3 regions of the Streptomyces sp. NPDC088116 genome follow, and region 1 is predicted to be linked to each of the others. Evidence: riboswitches for the same ligand, from Rfam matches in the RefSeq annotation. Region 1 holds a riboswitch; each other region holds the start of a gene.

The links. A riboswitch is a leader RNA that binds a small molecule or an ion and turns the genes downstream of it on or off. The one in region 1 is predicted to bind cyclic di-AMP.
Region 2: another riboswitch for cyclic di-AMP. It lies ahead of ACIOJD_RS19945 (transglycosylase SLT domain-containing protein); the one in region 1 lies ahead of ACIOJD_RS17145 (peptidoglycan DD-metalloendopeptidase family protein).
Region 3: another riboswitch for cyclic di-AMP. It lies ahead of ACIOJD_RS33375 (M23 family metallopeptidase); the one in region 1 lies ahead of ACIOJD_RS17145 (peptidoglycan DD-metalloendopeptidase family protein).

What each region holds. Positions count from the first base shown of each region.
Region 1 is NZ_JBIUTF010000004.1:29,427-34,300, reverse strand. It holds gene ACIOJD_RS17165 (aspartate aminotransferase family protein) at 1-823, shown strand, start outside; gene ACIOJD_RS17160 (helix-turn-helix domain-containing protein) at 916-1,539, shown strand; gene ACIOJD_RS17155 (DUF6126 family protein) at 1,648-1,770, shown strand; gene ACIOJD_RS17150 (tyrosine-protein phosphatase) at 1,816-2,628, opposite strand; cyclic di-AMP (ydaO/yuaA leader) riboswitch at 3,097-3,255, shown strand; gene ACIOJD_RS17145 (peptidoglycan DD-metalloendopeptidase family protein) at 3,260-4,195, shown strand; gene ACIOJD_RS17140 (SGNH/GDSL hydrolase family protein) at 4,399-4,874, shown strand, end outside.
Region 2 is NZ_JBIUTF010000004.1:690,950-695,823, reverse strand. It holds gene ACIOJD_RS19960 (CAP domain-containing protein) at 52-525, shown strand; gene ACIOJD_RS19955 (hypothetical protein) at 827-1,228, shown strand; gene ACIOJD_RS19950 (hypothetical protein) at 1,334-1,645, shown strand; cyclic di-AMP (ydaO/yuaA leader) riboswitch at 2,351-2,537, shown strand; gene ACIOJD_RS19945 (transglycosylase SLT domain-containing protein) at 2,542-3,288, shown strand; gene ACIOJD_RS19940 (amino acid permease) at 3,421-4,836, opposite strand.
Region 3 is NZ_JBIUTF010000012.1:20,754-25,627, forward strand. It holds gene ACIOJD_RS33370 (tetratricopeptide repeat protein) at 1-1,079, shown strand, start outside; gene ACIOJD_RS33375 (M23 family metallopeptidase) at 1,138-2,169, opposite strand; cyclic di-AMP (ydaO/yuaA leader) riboswitch at 2,181-2,335, opposite strand; gene ACIOJD_RS33380 (PP2C family protein-serine/threonine phosphatase) at 2,684-3,829, opposite strand; tRNA gene ACIOJD_RS33385 (tRNA-Met) at 4,195-4,268, opposite strand; gene ACIOJD_RS33390 (hypothetical protein) at 4,331-4,522, opposite strand; gene ACIOJD_RS33395 (HAD family hydrolase) at 4,588-4,874, shown strand, end outside.

The DNA.
Region 1 (4,874 bases):
GCTGGAGAGGGAGTTGAAGCGCGGCGATGTCGCCGGGTTCGTCATCGAGCCGATCCAGGGCAAGGGGGTGCACGAGAGCCCGCCCGGCTTTCTGCGCCGGGCTCAGGAACTGCTCCACCGGCACAAGGCGTTGCTCATCGCGGACGAGGTGCAGACCGGCCTCGGCAGGACCGGCGACTTCTACGCGTACCAGCACGAGGAGGGCGTGGAGCCGGATCTCGTCTGTGTGGCGAAGGCGCTCTCCGGCGGTTATGTGCCCGTCGGCGCGACCCTCGGCAAGGACTGGATCTTCAAGAAGGTCTACTCCTCGATGGACCGGGTGCTGGTCCACTCGGCGAGCTTCGGATCCAACGCCCAGGCCATGGCGGCGGGCCTGGCCGTCCTGTCGGTGATGGAGAACGAGAAGACCGTCGCCAACGCGCGGGTGACCGGCGATCTGCTCAGGTCGCGGCTGGCCGCGCTGGTGGACCGCTACGAGCTGCTGCACGAGGTACGGGGCCGGGGCCTGATGATCGGCATCGAGTTCGGCCGGCCGAACTCGATCAAGCTGCGCAGCCGTTGGACGATGCTCCAGGCGGCGCGCAAGGGGCTCTTCGCCCAGATGGTGGTCGTACCCCTGCTCCAGAAGCACCGCATCCTCACCCAGGTCTCCGGCGACCATCTGGAGGTGATCAAGCTGATTCCGCCGCTGACCATCGGCGAACAGGAGGTCGAGCGTTTCGTGGACGCCTTCACGGCGGTCATGGACGATGCTCACGGAGGCGGCGGGCTGATGTGGGACTTCGGCAGGACACTGGTGAAGCAGGCTGTGGCCAACCGCTAGCGGGGATCCGCGGGTCCGCGGGGATCCGCGGGTCTTTTTGCCCCTGGGGTAAGAAACTTGCCCCAGGGGAAAGATCCTGGCGCAATGGGGGTATGACCACTCTTCCCGGTGGAGAGGCAGCCGACGAGCTGCCCGGACAGCTGCCCGATGTCGCGCCACGCCTGCGCGAGCTGCGCCGCAGCCGTCGGCTCACTCTGGAGGCCGCCGCCCGGCGGGCGGGGCTTTCCCCGGCTCACCTGTCCCGCCTGGAGACGGGCCGCCGCCAGCCGTCCCTGCCGATGCTGCTGGGCCTGGCCCGCATCTACGGTACGACCATCTCCGAACTGCTCGGTGAGACGCCGCCGGAGCGCGAACCCATCGTCCGGGCCGGCCGGACGGAGCCCGTCGAGGCCGGTGGCTGGACATACCACCAGGCGGGCGGGCCGGGTCGGGCCATGCAGCCCCTGCGGCTCCAGGTGCCGTACGGGGTACAGGGCGACCTCGTCCGCGTACACCCCGGTGAGGAATGGCTCTATGTCCTCGACGGGCGGCTGCGGCTGAATCTCGGGGACGCCGTGCATCTGCTCGATCAAGGGGACAGCGCGCACTTCGACTCGCTCACCCCGCACCGGATCGCGGCGGACGGACCCGACGGGACCGAGCTGCTTTTTGTCCACACCTTGCTGCAGAGCCCCGCCGCCGAGCTGTGCTTCGGCAGCGGGGCTCTTCGCAGCTGATCTTCCGGAGAAAGGCCTGTCACCATGACGGACAACGCGGACGACGTACTCGATTCAGGACGCTCGGCTCAAGGGCCGGCCGAGGCGGTGGGGCGCCCGGAGCAGGTGATGGATGAGGAGAAGTCGTTTCCCCGGGGGCTGGTCATCAGGCTCTTCGCCTATCTGGTGGCCGGCCATCTCTTCGCGGGCTTCCTCTATCTGCTCTTCACCGTGGGAGCGGAGGGCCGCTGATCCGGATCTTCGCGGGCCCGGACGTGCCTCACGGCTCGGTGAGGGTCAGCCTTCGTCGAGGAGGCGGGCGCGCAGCCGCTCACGGGTCTCCGGGGCGAGCCCCAGCCCCTCGGACAGATAGCGGTCGGTGCCGCCCCAGATCTTCTCGATGGTCTCGAAGGCCGCGGCGAGGTACTCGGCGCGGGCGTCGAAGAGCGGGCCGAGCAGCTCCATCACCTCCGGCGAGGTCCCCGCGGGTGACGTGTCGCTGCGGACGATCCGGTAACGGCGGTGTGGATCGTTCGACTTCAGGTAGTCCGCCTCGATCGCCTCGGGCTCGACGCCGACCGCCAGCAGGGACACCGCGACGGAGAGCCCCGCCCGGTCCTTGCCCGCCGCGCAGTGCATGAGAGCGGGGACGCTGTCCTCGGCGAGAGCGTGCAGGACACGGCTGTGCTCGGCGGTGCGGTCCGCGATGATCGAGCGGTACGAGTTGGTCATCCGGGCGGCGGCCTTGCCCTCGGCGAGGATCGAGTGCAGCTGCTCCAGGTCGCCGTGCCGGATCATCCGCCAGAACTCGGCGCCGTCGGCCGGGTCGGAGAGCGGGATGTTCACATGGCGTACGCCCGCCAGTTCCACATCCGCGCCGTCCAGCTTCAGATCGGCGGAGTTGCGGAAGTCGAAGATCGTGTGCAGGCCGAGGGTGGAGAGGAAGGCCGAGTCGGTCGCGGTGGCGTTCGCGAGATGGCCACTGCGGAAGAGTGTGCCGTACCGCACCTGCCGGCCGTCCGTGGTCGGAAGTCCGCCCACATCCCGGAAGTTGCGCACTCCGGTCAGCTCGGGCTCCGTCGACGGGACCCGCGGCACCTTCTGCGTCACGGCCTGCTCCTCCGTGTCCGCCGTCGGCGCTGCTCGCCGACGACACCGAATCCTGACCCTAGCTTCCTGACCGTATGACTTCCTGACTCTATGACATCTGTACCAGGGGTAATCGGTTCAATGGCGGGATTCGGATGTGCCGGTCGGTGATGGTCAGGGCGACTGGAGTTCACCCATATCCCGATCTGTCCGTATTGGTAAATTCCGCACAACATGCCCCACTCGTGGGGGAGATGACCCCCTACTCGTGAGCAGGATCATATCTGTGACGTTCCGTGGTGGCGCCGTGAATGCGAATTGCCGTGTCACACGGGCGGGGAAGATCGGTAATCCACGCAGTGTCACCGGCGGGCACGGGTAATGACGCAGCGCGTTCGGCCGCCGGGAAAGATCTGCTTGTTACGGCCGTCCGACTCGCTTACGTTCACTTTCAATCCGAGCGGAACGCCGAATCCTGCCGCCGCCCGGAATTCTTATCCACCCATCCACGCGTGGCAGGAGCGGGGGACCCAGGTAGTACGCCGTTCCGTAGCCACGGACGGCTTGGGGTTAAGTCGCGTGCCAGACGCGGCCGGGCATCTCCAGCCCGAACCCGACAGCTCACCTCGTAGGCGCCGGAGAGGAATTCGCCATGCCCGCGAAGGGTAAGCACCGCCGTCCCAAGGCCAACCCGATCTCACGCGGATTCATCGCCGCCGGTACGGGCGGCGCGGCCATCGCGCTCCCGCTCATCGGTGCCACCGGCGCGCACGCCGCTGAAAAGGCCGCGCCGGCCCCCGCGTCCACCCCCGAGAACACCGCCCGCAATGTCTCCGCCGTGCAGGCGCAGGGGGGCGCGAAGCAGGCCGCGACCCAGGTCTCGAAGACGTACGCCGTGGTCTCCGGCGACTACCTGTCCAAGATCGCCAACGAGCACAAGGTCAGCGGTGGCTGGCAGAAGCTGTACGACGACAACCGGTCGGTGGTCGGTGACGACCCGTCGATGATCCACCCCGGTCTGAAGCTGACCATCGGCGCGAAGTCCGCCGGCGGTGGCTCGGAGGCCCCGGCCAAGGCCGAGGCCCCGGCCAAGTCCTCCAGCGGATCCACCGCGAAGTCCTCGGGATCCGGGGCCGTCGAGCGCAAGGCTCCGGCCACCAACGCCGGCTCGCAGAGCAGCGGTTCGGACTTCGCCAAGCCCGTCGACGCGCCCGTCACCACCCAGTACCGCGCGTCCGGCGGCAGCTGGTCCAGCGGTTACCACACCGGCGTGGACTTCTCGGCGTCCTCGGGCAGCACCGTCAAGGCCGTCGGCGCGGGCACCGTCGTCTCGGCCGGCTGGGGCGGTTCGTACGGCAACGAGGTCGTCATCAGACACGACGACGGCAAGTACTCGCAGTACGGTCACCTGTCCTCCCTCGCCGTCTCCCCTGGCCAGAGTGTCGGCGAGGGCCAGCAGATAGGCCTCTCCGGCGCCACCGGCAACGTCACGGGACCGCACCTGCACTTCGAGATCCGCACCGGTCCGGACTACGGGTCGGACATCGACCCGCTGTCCTTCCTGCGCCAGCACGGCGTCAACGTCTGACCCGGTAGGTCATTCGCCTCTCCGCGCCTCCGCGTCTTCGTATTCTTCGCGCGGGCGTGCGCTGCCCGGCACCTTCGGTGCCGGGCAGCGTCTGTTGTCGCTATTCCCGCTTGGTCGAAAATTGACCGATGGTGTATCTCACCCCACGTCAACCCCTCCTTACGGTCGCGTAGGTCACATCTCCGGGTGGAGGATGTCCTGCTGTGGCAAACGACGATTCGAGAACAAGAAACAGTGGCGTATTCGGGTCGTACACGGCGCTCGGTGACAGCTTCACGGAGGGCGTGGGAGATCCAGGGCCCGACGGGGCCTTCGTCGGCTGGGCGGACCGGCTCGCGGTGCTGCTCGCCGACCAATTGCCGGACCCGGGAAAGGCCGCCGACACCGTTCACGGTGATTTCCGGTACGCGAATCTCGCCGTACGCGGCCGACTCCTCGACCAGATCGTGGCGGAGCAGATACCGAGGGCGAGGGAACTCGCCCCGGACCTGGTGACGTTCTGTGCCGGCGGGAACGACATCATCCGGCCCGGCACCGACCCCGACGATGTCGCCGAGCGCTTCGAGCGGGCCGTCGCCGACCTCACCAACAGCGTCGGCACGGTCATGCTCACCACCGGCTTCGACACCCGCGGCGTACCGGTGCTGAGCCACCTGCGCGGCAGAATCGCCACGTTCAC
Region 2 (4,874 bases), 660 kb from region 1:
GTGCCAACGATGTGCGGGCCGTCGTGCCCTGCCATGCTGGGAGGAGAATCAATGTCGGATCCCCGATACCTGACGGCGGTCCTGGTCGGCGCGGTCGCGTCCACCACGCTGCTGGCCGTGCCCGCCTCGGCCTCCACCGCCTCGTCGATGCGGGCGGCCGTGATCAGACTGACCAACGTCGAACGGGCCAAAGTCGGCTGCCCGCCACTGAGGAGCAGCACCGCACTCAACAGGGCCGCCCAGCGCCACTCGTCCGACATGGCGGAGCATGACTTCATCGAGCACACCGGCTCCAACGGCAGCACGTTGACGCACAGGGCCGAGGCGGCCGGCTACACCGGCTGGAAGACGCTGGCCGAGAACGTCGTCGGCGGCCCGGAAACCGCCGCCGAAGCGGTCGATTCCTGGATGGACTCTCCTGGCCACAGGGCGAACATCCTCAACTGTTCGCTCAAGCACGTGGGCGTCGGCTACGTGAAGACGTCCGGCATCTACTGGACCCAGGACTTCGGCGATCTGAACTGATGCCCCGCGCCCTCCGGACGGCACGGGTTGGGAGACGACAGGCAGGAAGCCCATCCGGGCCGGAAGGTGCCAGGACGGCGACATGCGGGCCACCCTCAAGGTGCTGCGCCGGGAGGGAGAGGGCGGAGATGAGGGCTTCCGGCCGGTGCCTGGGCTGTCGGACCTGCCCGCTCTGATCCGGACGGCCGAGGCGGCGGGTGTACGTGTCGACCTCTCGTCCCGGTATGCCGAGGAAACCCGGACGGTGTCGCGCTGTCCGCGTACCGGATTGTCCAGGAGGCGCTGACCAACGTCATCAAGCATGCCGCGCCGAGTCGCTGCCGCCGAAGACCGCACTGTGCTGGTCTCCAGCCACCTGATGACCGAGATGTCCAAGGTCGCGGACCACCTGGTCGTCATCCACAGGGGTCGTCTCCTCGCGGACACCGGCATGCCGGACTTCATTCGACGTCATGGACGGACGTATGTACGCGTATGGGCCTCGAACCCTCAACTGCTCGGCCAGGAAATGGAACGCAACCGAGCCTCGCTGGTGTCCGCGCCGGACGGCAGCCTGGAGGTCGGCGGCCTGCCCGCGGCCGAGATCAGCAGACTGGCCACTGCCAACGGAGTCCTGCTCGACGAACTGAGTACCCATACGGAATCCCTTGAGGACACCTTCCTCGAACTCATCGGCAAGGGAGCGAGGAACACCCGTGTCTGAGACAGTCGCGGCCATCCGGGCCGAGTTCACCAAGCTGCGAGGCGTCCGCGGCACGTACACCGCACTGCTGCTGTTCGTCCCCTTCAGCGTCCCCGATCGCGCCCCGTGATGCGGGTCTCGCTGGTCGCCGTGCCCCGGCGCGGCCGCCTCCACGCGGCGAAAATGGCCGTCACCGCCGGCGCCGCCGCGACCGTCGCGGTCCCTGTCACCGTCGTCGGCTGCCTGGTCACCCAGCTCGCTCTCGGGCCCCACCGCTCCCCGATCGACGCGAGCGGTGGGGCCCGAGCTCTGATCGGGGCGGTCGTCCACCTGACACTGATGAGCCTGTTCGCGGCCGGCCGATGCTGGGGGAGCGCGGTTTCGGCAACGACGGAGCCGGCGGTCGATTCGCCTTCGGCGACGACGAGTTCGGTGTGAGCTTCGATTACACCGCCAACCGCGTGATCGGCCACGGCGATTCCCGTGCGAACCGCCTTGTCGCGGCTGTGCGCGACTGCCTGGCAGGCTGACACCCGCGAGCAGGCGGCGCACCGCCCCACGGCATTCGGGGCGGGGGCATCGAATTCGAGCGGTTCTCGGGTAAAAGGAAGTGCCGTAAAGGTTTCTGACTCCCGATCGTCGGGTTCAGTCGCAGCCGAGCGTGATTTCCTTGGGTGGGAGATCATAATTCTGAACGAGATGGCGACAGGCAGTCAGAAATGCAGCCGTCGCTGACCCATTGATGCCGCCGATGGTGAACCCGGACAGGAAGTCGCCCGGCGGGGGCGTGGAGACGGGCCGGGGAGAGGTGGTGCTGCCGCTCGGCAGGGCGAAGACTTCAGGCGCCAATATGGGCGATTTGCTCGTGTTCTACTTTAAGTCTTGTTTGGTGGATTGGCGTAACTTGATGCTCTCTGTTCGGTGTTGTGGCGCCCGTGATCACCTTGTCTGGTGATTCGCGTCACGCCCGGTGATGTGGTGCGGTTCCTGTCCGCCCGTCCACTTCGTCCACAGGGAAGGAGAGTTGAGTTTCCTGGCGTCGAATGAGGGAGCGGGATTTTCCCCTCCGGATTCCCTTATGGAGTGGCGCTGTGAATTCAGGACTTGTTTCGCCCGGACGTTCTCGTCTAGTTTCACGTCACTCCGGGTGGAACGCCGAATCCTGCCGCTGTCCGGAAACCACACCCACTCACCTACGGCAGGAGCGGGGAACCCAAGTAAGTCGCCGATCCGATACCGGACCGGCTAGGGGTGAAGTCGCATTCCCACCGCGGCCGGGCATCTCCCGCCCGAACCCGACAGCTCACCTCGCAGGCGACGGAGAGGAATTCGTCATGCCCGCAAAGGCCAAGCACCGTCGTCCCAGAATCAGCCCGCTCGCCCGAGGCCTCGTCGCCGTCGGTGCGGGTGGCGCCGTACTCGCCCTGCCGCTGGTGGCCGCGACCTCCGCGAGCGCCGCGCCGTCGGCCGGCCAGGTCGCCGCCGAAGCGGCTCCCGCGCCCGCCGCCGTCAAGGCCAAGGCGTCGACCTACTCCGTGGTCGCCGGTGATTCCCTTTCCAAGATCGCGCACGCTCACTCCGTGAGCGGCGGCTGGAAGAAGCTGTACCAGGACAACCGGAAGGCCGTCGGCGGCGACCCGTCGCTGCTCCACCCCGGCACCGAGCTGAAGCTCGGCGAGAAGGCCAAGGCCGCGACCGGCGCCACGCAGGCGAAGTCCGATACGAGCGGCACTGTCGTCCAGGCGGCGGCGAAGACGTACTCCGACAATCTGGACGGCTGGATCAGGGAGTCGCTGGACGTCATGGCCGCCCACGGCATTCCGGGCACCTACGAGGGCATCCACCGCAACATCATCCGTGAGTCCGCGGGCGACCCGGCGGCCATCAACAACTGGGACTCCAACGCCGTGGCCGGCACCCCGTCCAAGGGGCTCCTACAGGTCATCGACCCGACGTTCCAGGCCTACCACGTGCCCGGTACGTCGACCGACAGCTACGACCCGGTCGCCAACATCACGGCCGCGTGCAACTACGCCGCCGACAAGTACGGCTCGATCGACAACGTGAACGGCCCCTACTGACATTCGTCAGGACGCCGACAGGCAGGCGGCCCCGGCCGGAGCGGTGACCCGCGCCGGCCGGGGCCCGCGTGCTGACCGGGGCCCGCGTGCTGGTGGAGAGCGACAGGGCCGGGGAGTGGTCGGCGTCCGGGTTCACCCGCGGCGTGCGCGCAGCTCCCGCAGGCCCGCCGCCGTCAGTACGAGCGCCGCCGCACCCAGGGACCACAGCAGCTGCGGACGCGCCGTGTCGTCGGTCAGCATCAGCCCGAACAGGACCGCCATGGCGACCAGAGCCGCGATGGTCAGGCCAGGGAAGAGCCACATCTTGAGGATCAGGCGCTCCGGTGCCTCCTCCTCGATGCGCCGCCGCAGGCGCAGTTGCGACGCGGCGATCAGTGCCCATACGAAGAGGAGCACCGCGCCGACCGAGTTGAGCATGTAGAGGAAGACCGTGTCGGGCCACTTCAGATTGAGCAGCACGGAGACGAAGCCGAACGCCACGGAGGCCAGGACCGCCCGGCGCGGCACGCCTCCCTCGCTCACCTTCCGCAGCGAGCCCGGCGCCTCACCCCGCTCGGCGAGCGAGAAGACCATCCGGGACGACCCGTAGAGGTTGGCGTTGAGCGCCGAGAGCAGGGCCACGAACACCACGATGTTCATGATCTGCCCGGCGGACGGGACGCCGATCGCGTCGAGGACGGTGACGTACGGACTCAGCCCCGCCTTCTGTGCCGTCCACGGCAGCGCGGTGACGATGACCAGCATCGAACCGACGTAGAAGAACAGGATCCGGAACACCGAGCTGCGCACCGCCCTGGCCACCGAGCGGACCGGGTCGTCGGACTCGGCCGCCGCGATCGTGACGACCTCCAGGCCGCCGAAGGCGAAGACGACGGCGAGGACACCGGAGACGACGCCCTGCCAGCCGCCCGGCAGGAAGCCTCCCTGTCCGGTGAGGTTCGTGAAGCCGACGGGGTCGGTGTCGGGCAGGATGCCGAGGATCGCGAGCAGCCCGAGGACCAGGAACGCGACGATCGCGAAGACCTTCAGGGCGGCGAACCAGAACTCGAACTCGCCGAAGTTCTTCACGGCGGCGAGGTTCGTGCCGGTGAAGAGCAGCATGAAGAGCAGTACCCACGCCCACTGGGGTACGGACGGCAGCCAGCCGTTCGCGATCTGAGCCGCGCCGGTCGCCTCCACGGCGAGTACGACGACCAGCAGGAACCAGTACAGCCAGCCCACGCTGAACCCGGCCCACCGGCCCAGGGCCCGCTCCGCGTGTACGGAGAAGGACCCCGACGCCGGCATCGCGGCCGACATCTCGCCCAGCATCCGCATCACACACATCGCGAGCACGCCCGCGATCAGGTAGGAGACGACGATGCCGGGCCCGGCGACCGCGATCCCGGCCCCTGATCCGACGAAGAGTCCGGCTCCGATGACCCCGCCGAGCCCGAGCATGGTCAGATGCCGCTGCTTGAGCCCGCCGGAGAGCGGTTCGTCAGGTGTCCCCGTGTCCGGCCCCGATCCGGTCGTGGCCGACGGGGTGGACGGGAGGTGGTTGGCCATGTTCGGTCAGGCTGCTTTCGGGGGCTCGCGAGGCTGGC
Region 3 (4,874 bases), on a different contig from region 1:
TGGCGGGGGATCTGCTGCGGCTGTTCGCCTGGTTCGCTCCCGCTCCGCTGCCGCGCGACATCCTCGAAGGCCTTCACGAGAGCCTGGGAGAGGACCCGTTCGCCGTCGATGAGGCCCTGGCCCTCCTCCACGGCTACAGCATGATCACGCTGACCCGGCAGACCGTGGAGGTCCACCGCCTGGTCCAGGGCGTGGCACGCGTCGCCGACCCCGCCGACCCCCATCGCAGCGTCCAGGCCATCGCGACCGCCCGCGAACGAGCCACCCTGCTACTGGAGCAGGTACTGCCGGAGAACCCGCTGTTCAACGTCCCCGGGTGGCCCCGGTGGCGCGAACTCCTGCCGCACCTGCTGGCCCTGACCGACCGGACTCCGGCGGAGGAGGACCTGCACACCGCCGGCCTGCTCATGGCCGCCTCCGGATACCTTCAGGGCGACGGTCACACCAGCACGGCCATAGCCTGCGCGCGGCGCGCGGTGGAGATCAACACCCGGCTCCAGGGCTCCGGCCATCCGGCCACCTTCGCCGCCCGCAGCTTCCTCGCCAGTGCCCACCGGGCCGCCGGCGACCTTGAGACAGCCACCCCTCTGCACCAGCAGAACCTGGCCGACCACGAGCGCGTACACGGCGCCGATCACCCCGACACCCTCGTCGCCCGCGCCAATCTCGCCTACCTCTACGCCCTGCGAGGCGAGCCGGCGCGAGCGCGGGACCTGCACCAGCGGAACCTGACGGACATGCGGCGCCTTCACGGACCCGACCATCCGCACACCATCAACGCCCTTGCCAACCTGGCCAGTTCCTACCGCGACATGGGCGACCTGGAGAGGGCCATCGACCTCCACCGCAGCGCCCTTGCCGACTACGAACGGGTCCACGGGCCGGACCACTCCGAGACCGTCACCGCCCGCAGCAACCTCGCCTACGCCCACAAGCTCGCCGGCGACGTCGACGCGGCCACCGCCCTCTTCGAGAGGGTGCTTGCCGACCGCGAACGCCTCTACGGCCCCGACCATCCCCTCACCGAACTCGCCCACCAGTTCCTTGAAGACACCCGCGAGGCTCACGGCCGGGAATAGAGACTCACGGCCACGCATGGGCGGACGGAAGGGCGAGCGCCGACGAGGACCGCAGCCGTCAGGGGTTGATGCCGTTGCCGCGCAGCCAGCTCATCGGGTCGATGCCCGAGCCGCCCGGCGTGTGGACTTCGAGGTGCAGGTGCGCGCCGGTCACGTTGCCGGTCGCGCCGACCCGGCCGATGACCTCGCCGCTGCTGACCTTCTGGCCGGCGCTCACGGTCATCGAGGACTGGTGGGCGTACCAGATCTCCGTACCGTCATCCAGCTCCAGCACCGTGCGGTAGCCGTACGAGCCCGACCAGCCGGCCGACTTGATGGTGCCGCTGTGCACGGCCTTGACCGGCGTACCCGTCGGGGCGGCGAAGTCCAGGCCGGTGTGCTGGCCGGAGGACCACAGGGAACCGGCCTCACCGTAGGTGGAGGTGAGTGTGTACGAGGAGGTGGGGAGGGAGTAGCTGGCGGCAAGCTTGGCGAGGCGCTCCGCCTCCGCCTTGGCCTTGGCCTCCGCCTCGGCCTTCTTCTTCGCCGCCTCGATCTTCTTCTCGGCGTCGGTCTGCCGGGCCTTGGCCTGCGAGGCGGCCTTCTCGGCCGCCGCCGTCTCCGTGGCCGCCTTCTGCACGGCGTCGGCGGCGCCCTGCTGCTGCTCCGCCTGCTGGAGGATGCGGGCGCGGAGGGCCTCGCCCGCGTTGGCGCCCTGTTCGGTGTCCGCGACCGTGAGACCGGCGGAGGTGAGCGGAGCGCTGGCCAGGACGTCCGTCTCGGAGTCGTCCGATGCCAGGGAGCCCATACCGGGCAGCGACTTGGAGTCCGGAAGGTTGTCCGCGACCACGTCGGGCAGGGATATGGAGACCGCGGGCTTGTCCTGCGCGGTGGCGATGCCGCCCGCGCCGACGGCGGCGATGACGCCGACACCGAGGACCGTGGAGCTGCGGGCCAGCCCGTTGTTGCGCTTGGCGGCCACGCGGTGTCTGCCGCGTACGGGGCGGACGGACTCCTCGGTGGGATTCCATTCTCCCCAGCCCGGTTCCGGCTCCTTGCCGTAGGAGAGAGTTTCGAAGGGGGCTGCCGGGGCAGGCTTGTTGGACGCCACGGGGGCGCGCTCCTTTCCTTCCTTCTCGCCTACCGGGTTAGCTGACGGGTTCGGAGCAGGAAGGTCTCCTACGGGCGCTTCTGCCGCACGGAGGCAGCAAAGAACGTCCGATTCACCCCAATTGGTGGTTCCCCGGTTCCCTCGCGGAATTCGGCGCTGCGCACGGTGCCATCTCTGGCGACGGCTGGGACGACCGCGCTGCGTTATCGAACGTTAATAGAGAGCAGGGCCTTATTCCAAGCTGTTCCTGATGATCGTTAACAACTTCGCAACGGACACATCAGGGCACACGTGAGCGCAATGGGGCGAGTTGACAGCGATTCAGGGTGCCCGTCGATTCTGACGGTACGTCAATTGCTATGCGGAGGGGCACCTGTTGACTACCCACAGTGGCCGACGCCGGTGAAGGCACCGTGAAGGGCTCCATGAAGGCTCCACGAGGACCCGCCGACGGGCTCCGAGGGGCCGCACAGGCCTCGCGCTCCGACAGGCCGGGAGGGCCCCGGGGGCGGCGTCACGGAACGGCCGGCGTGCCCCTGCGCCGTTCCGGCTCCCCCTCCGCGGGCCGGTTGACCGCCAGCAGCGCCATGTCGTCCTGGCTCCCGCCGCCCGTATGCACCCGTACGTCGTCGATCAGCGCCTGGAGCAGCTCGTCGGGCCCCTGGAAGATCCGCCCGTCGAGCCGTTCGCGCGGAAGGTAGAAGACCCCCCGGCCGTCGCGCGCCTCGGTGAGCCCGTCCGTGTAGAAGAGCAGCGTCGCGCCGGCGGGGTACGCGGACTGCTCGGCGCGGTCCGGCCACGCGCCCAGCTCGCTCATCCCCAGCGGCAGCGCGGGGTCGCTGGGAGCCAGCATCCGTACGGCGCCGTCGCCGTTCATCAGCAGCGGCTCGGGATGCCCCCGGTTGACCAGCCGCACCACGTTCTCCCCGTGCGGGATCTCGGCGAGCACGGCCGTCGTGAACCCCTCGAAGGTGTCGAGCCCGCCCCGCCGCGTGCCCTCCCGCGTCAGGGCGCGCTCCAGCCGCTGTGCGACCGCCTCCAGCGAGCTCTCCTGCTCGGCGGCCTCCCGGAACGACCCGATGATCACCGCCACCGCTTCGACCGCGTCGAGCCCCTTCCCCCGTACGTCCCCGACCACCAGACGCACCCCGTACGGCGTGTCCTGTACGGCGAACAGGTCCCCGCCGATGTACGCGCCCTCCTGCGCCGCCTCGTACCGCGCCGCGACACGCAGCCCGCCGATCCGCTCCGCGGGTCTGGGCAGCACGGCGCGCTGGGCGGTCTCGGCGATGATGCGGGCGGAGGCAAGCCGTTGACCGCTGCGGCGCACGACCGCGTTGATGTACAGCGCGAGCAGGGAGACGACCACCACCGTCAGCAGCTCACTGCTCGCCTCGACCGTGAACAGCGATTCGCTGCTCAGGCGCAGCGCCAGCTCGGCGGCCAGCGAGGCGAGGGCGACCAGGGACGTGCCGAGCATCGAGTAGAACGGGGCGGCGACCAGGGGGGCCGCCGCGAAGAGGGGGCCGGAGGTGACGCGCGCGGGCGTCGTGAGGTCGAGTATCACCCCGACCACGATGACCAGGGAGGGCAGATAGCGCACCATCCGGCGTCCGGTACGGACACCCCGGCCGGTCCGCCGGGCGTGGCCGCCCACCATCCGCGGGGCATCGCCGACCACCCAGAACCCCCGCCCGTCACCGGGGAGAGCGTCCCGAGCGGCCCGGCGACGCCTGCCGCCGATGCGCTCCGTGAGCTTCCTCAGCTTGCCCACCAGTGGTCTCCTGCCCGGTCAGCCCGCGGCGGCGGACCGTACGGCGCCCCGCCTACCCAGGCTGGCCGCTGTCGGGCCGGGTGGCGAGTCAGCCGTCCGCCGAGTGGGCTACGCGTCCGAGGGGTGGACCAGTCGGACGAACCCCACGCGGTACGGCAGACCAACACCACGTGGTGCGGCAAAGCGGAGGCGGCGGCAAGCACGACGAAGGCCCGGATTCACAAGGAATCCGGGCCTTCGTTTTCTTCCAGTAGCGGGGACAGGATTTGAACCTGCGACCTCTGGGTTATGAGCCCAGCGAGCTACCGAGCTGCTCCACCCCGCGCCGTTGAATGCAACTCTACGCCATTCGGAGCAAGATCAAAACCACCTGCCCCACGGAGCGGATCAGGCCGCCTCGACCACATCGGCCCGCACCGCCGCGGCCCACTCCACCAGAAGCCGCTGGTAACGCTCCTGCTCAGCGGGGGAGAGCGTGCTCCCGGCCCGCCCCCAGAGGGCACGGATCTCGGAATTGACGACAGCGGCGGACCGAACGGAACCACGGGCACCGGAAGATTCGGGCGAGGAAGCGAACATAAGCCCAAGGCTACGGCCAGCCACTGACAATCGGCAGAGCGTGTCCCCCTACGCTTGGACCGGTGATCGAAACCATCGTGTTCGACGTCGGGGAGACCCTCGTCCGCGACGACCGTTACTGGGCCTCCTGGGCCGATTGGCTGGGGATTCCCCGCCACACCATTTCCGCTCTCGTCGGCGCCGCCACCGTCCAGAACCGGGACAACGCCGACGCCCTCCGCCTGATCAAGCCCGGCATGGACGTCGGCGAGGCCTACCGGGCCAGAGAGGCCGCCGGGCGCGGCGAACACCTCGACGAGTCCGACCTCTATCCCGACGTCCGGCCCGCCCTGGCCGGCCTCCGGGCGCTCGG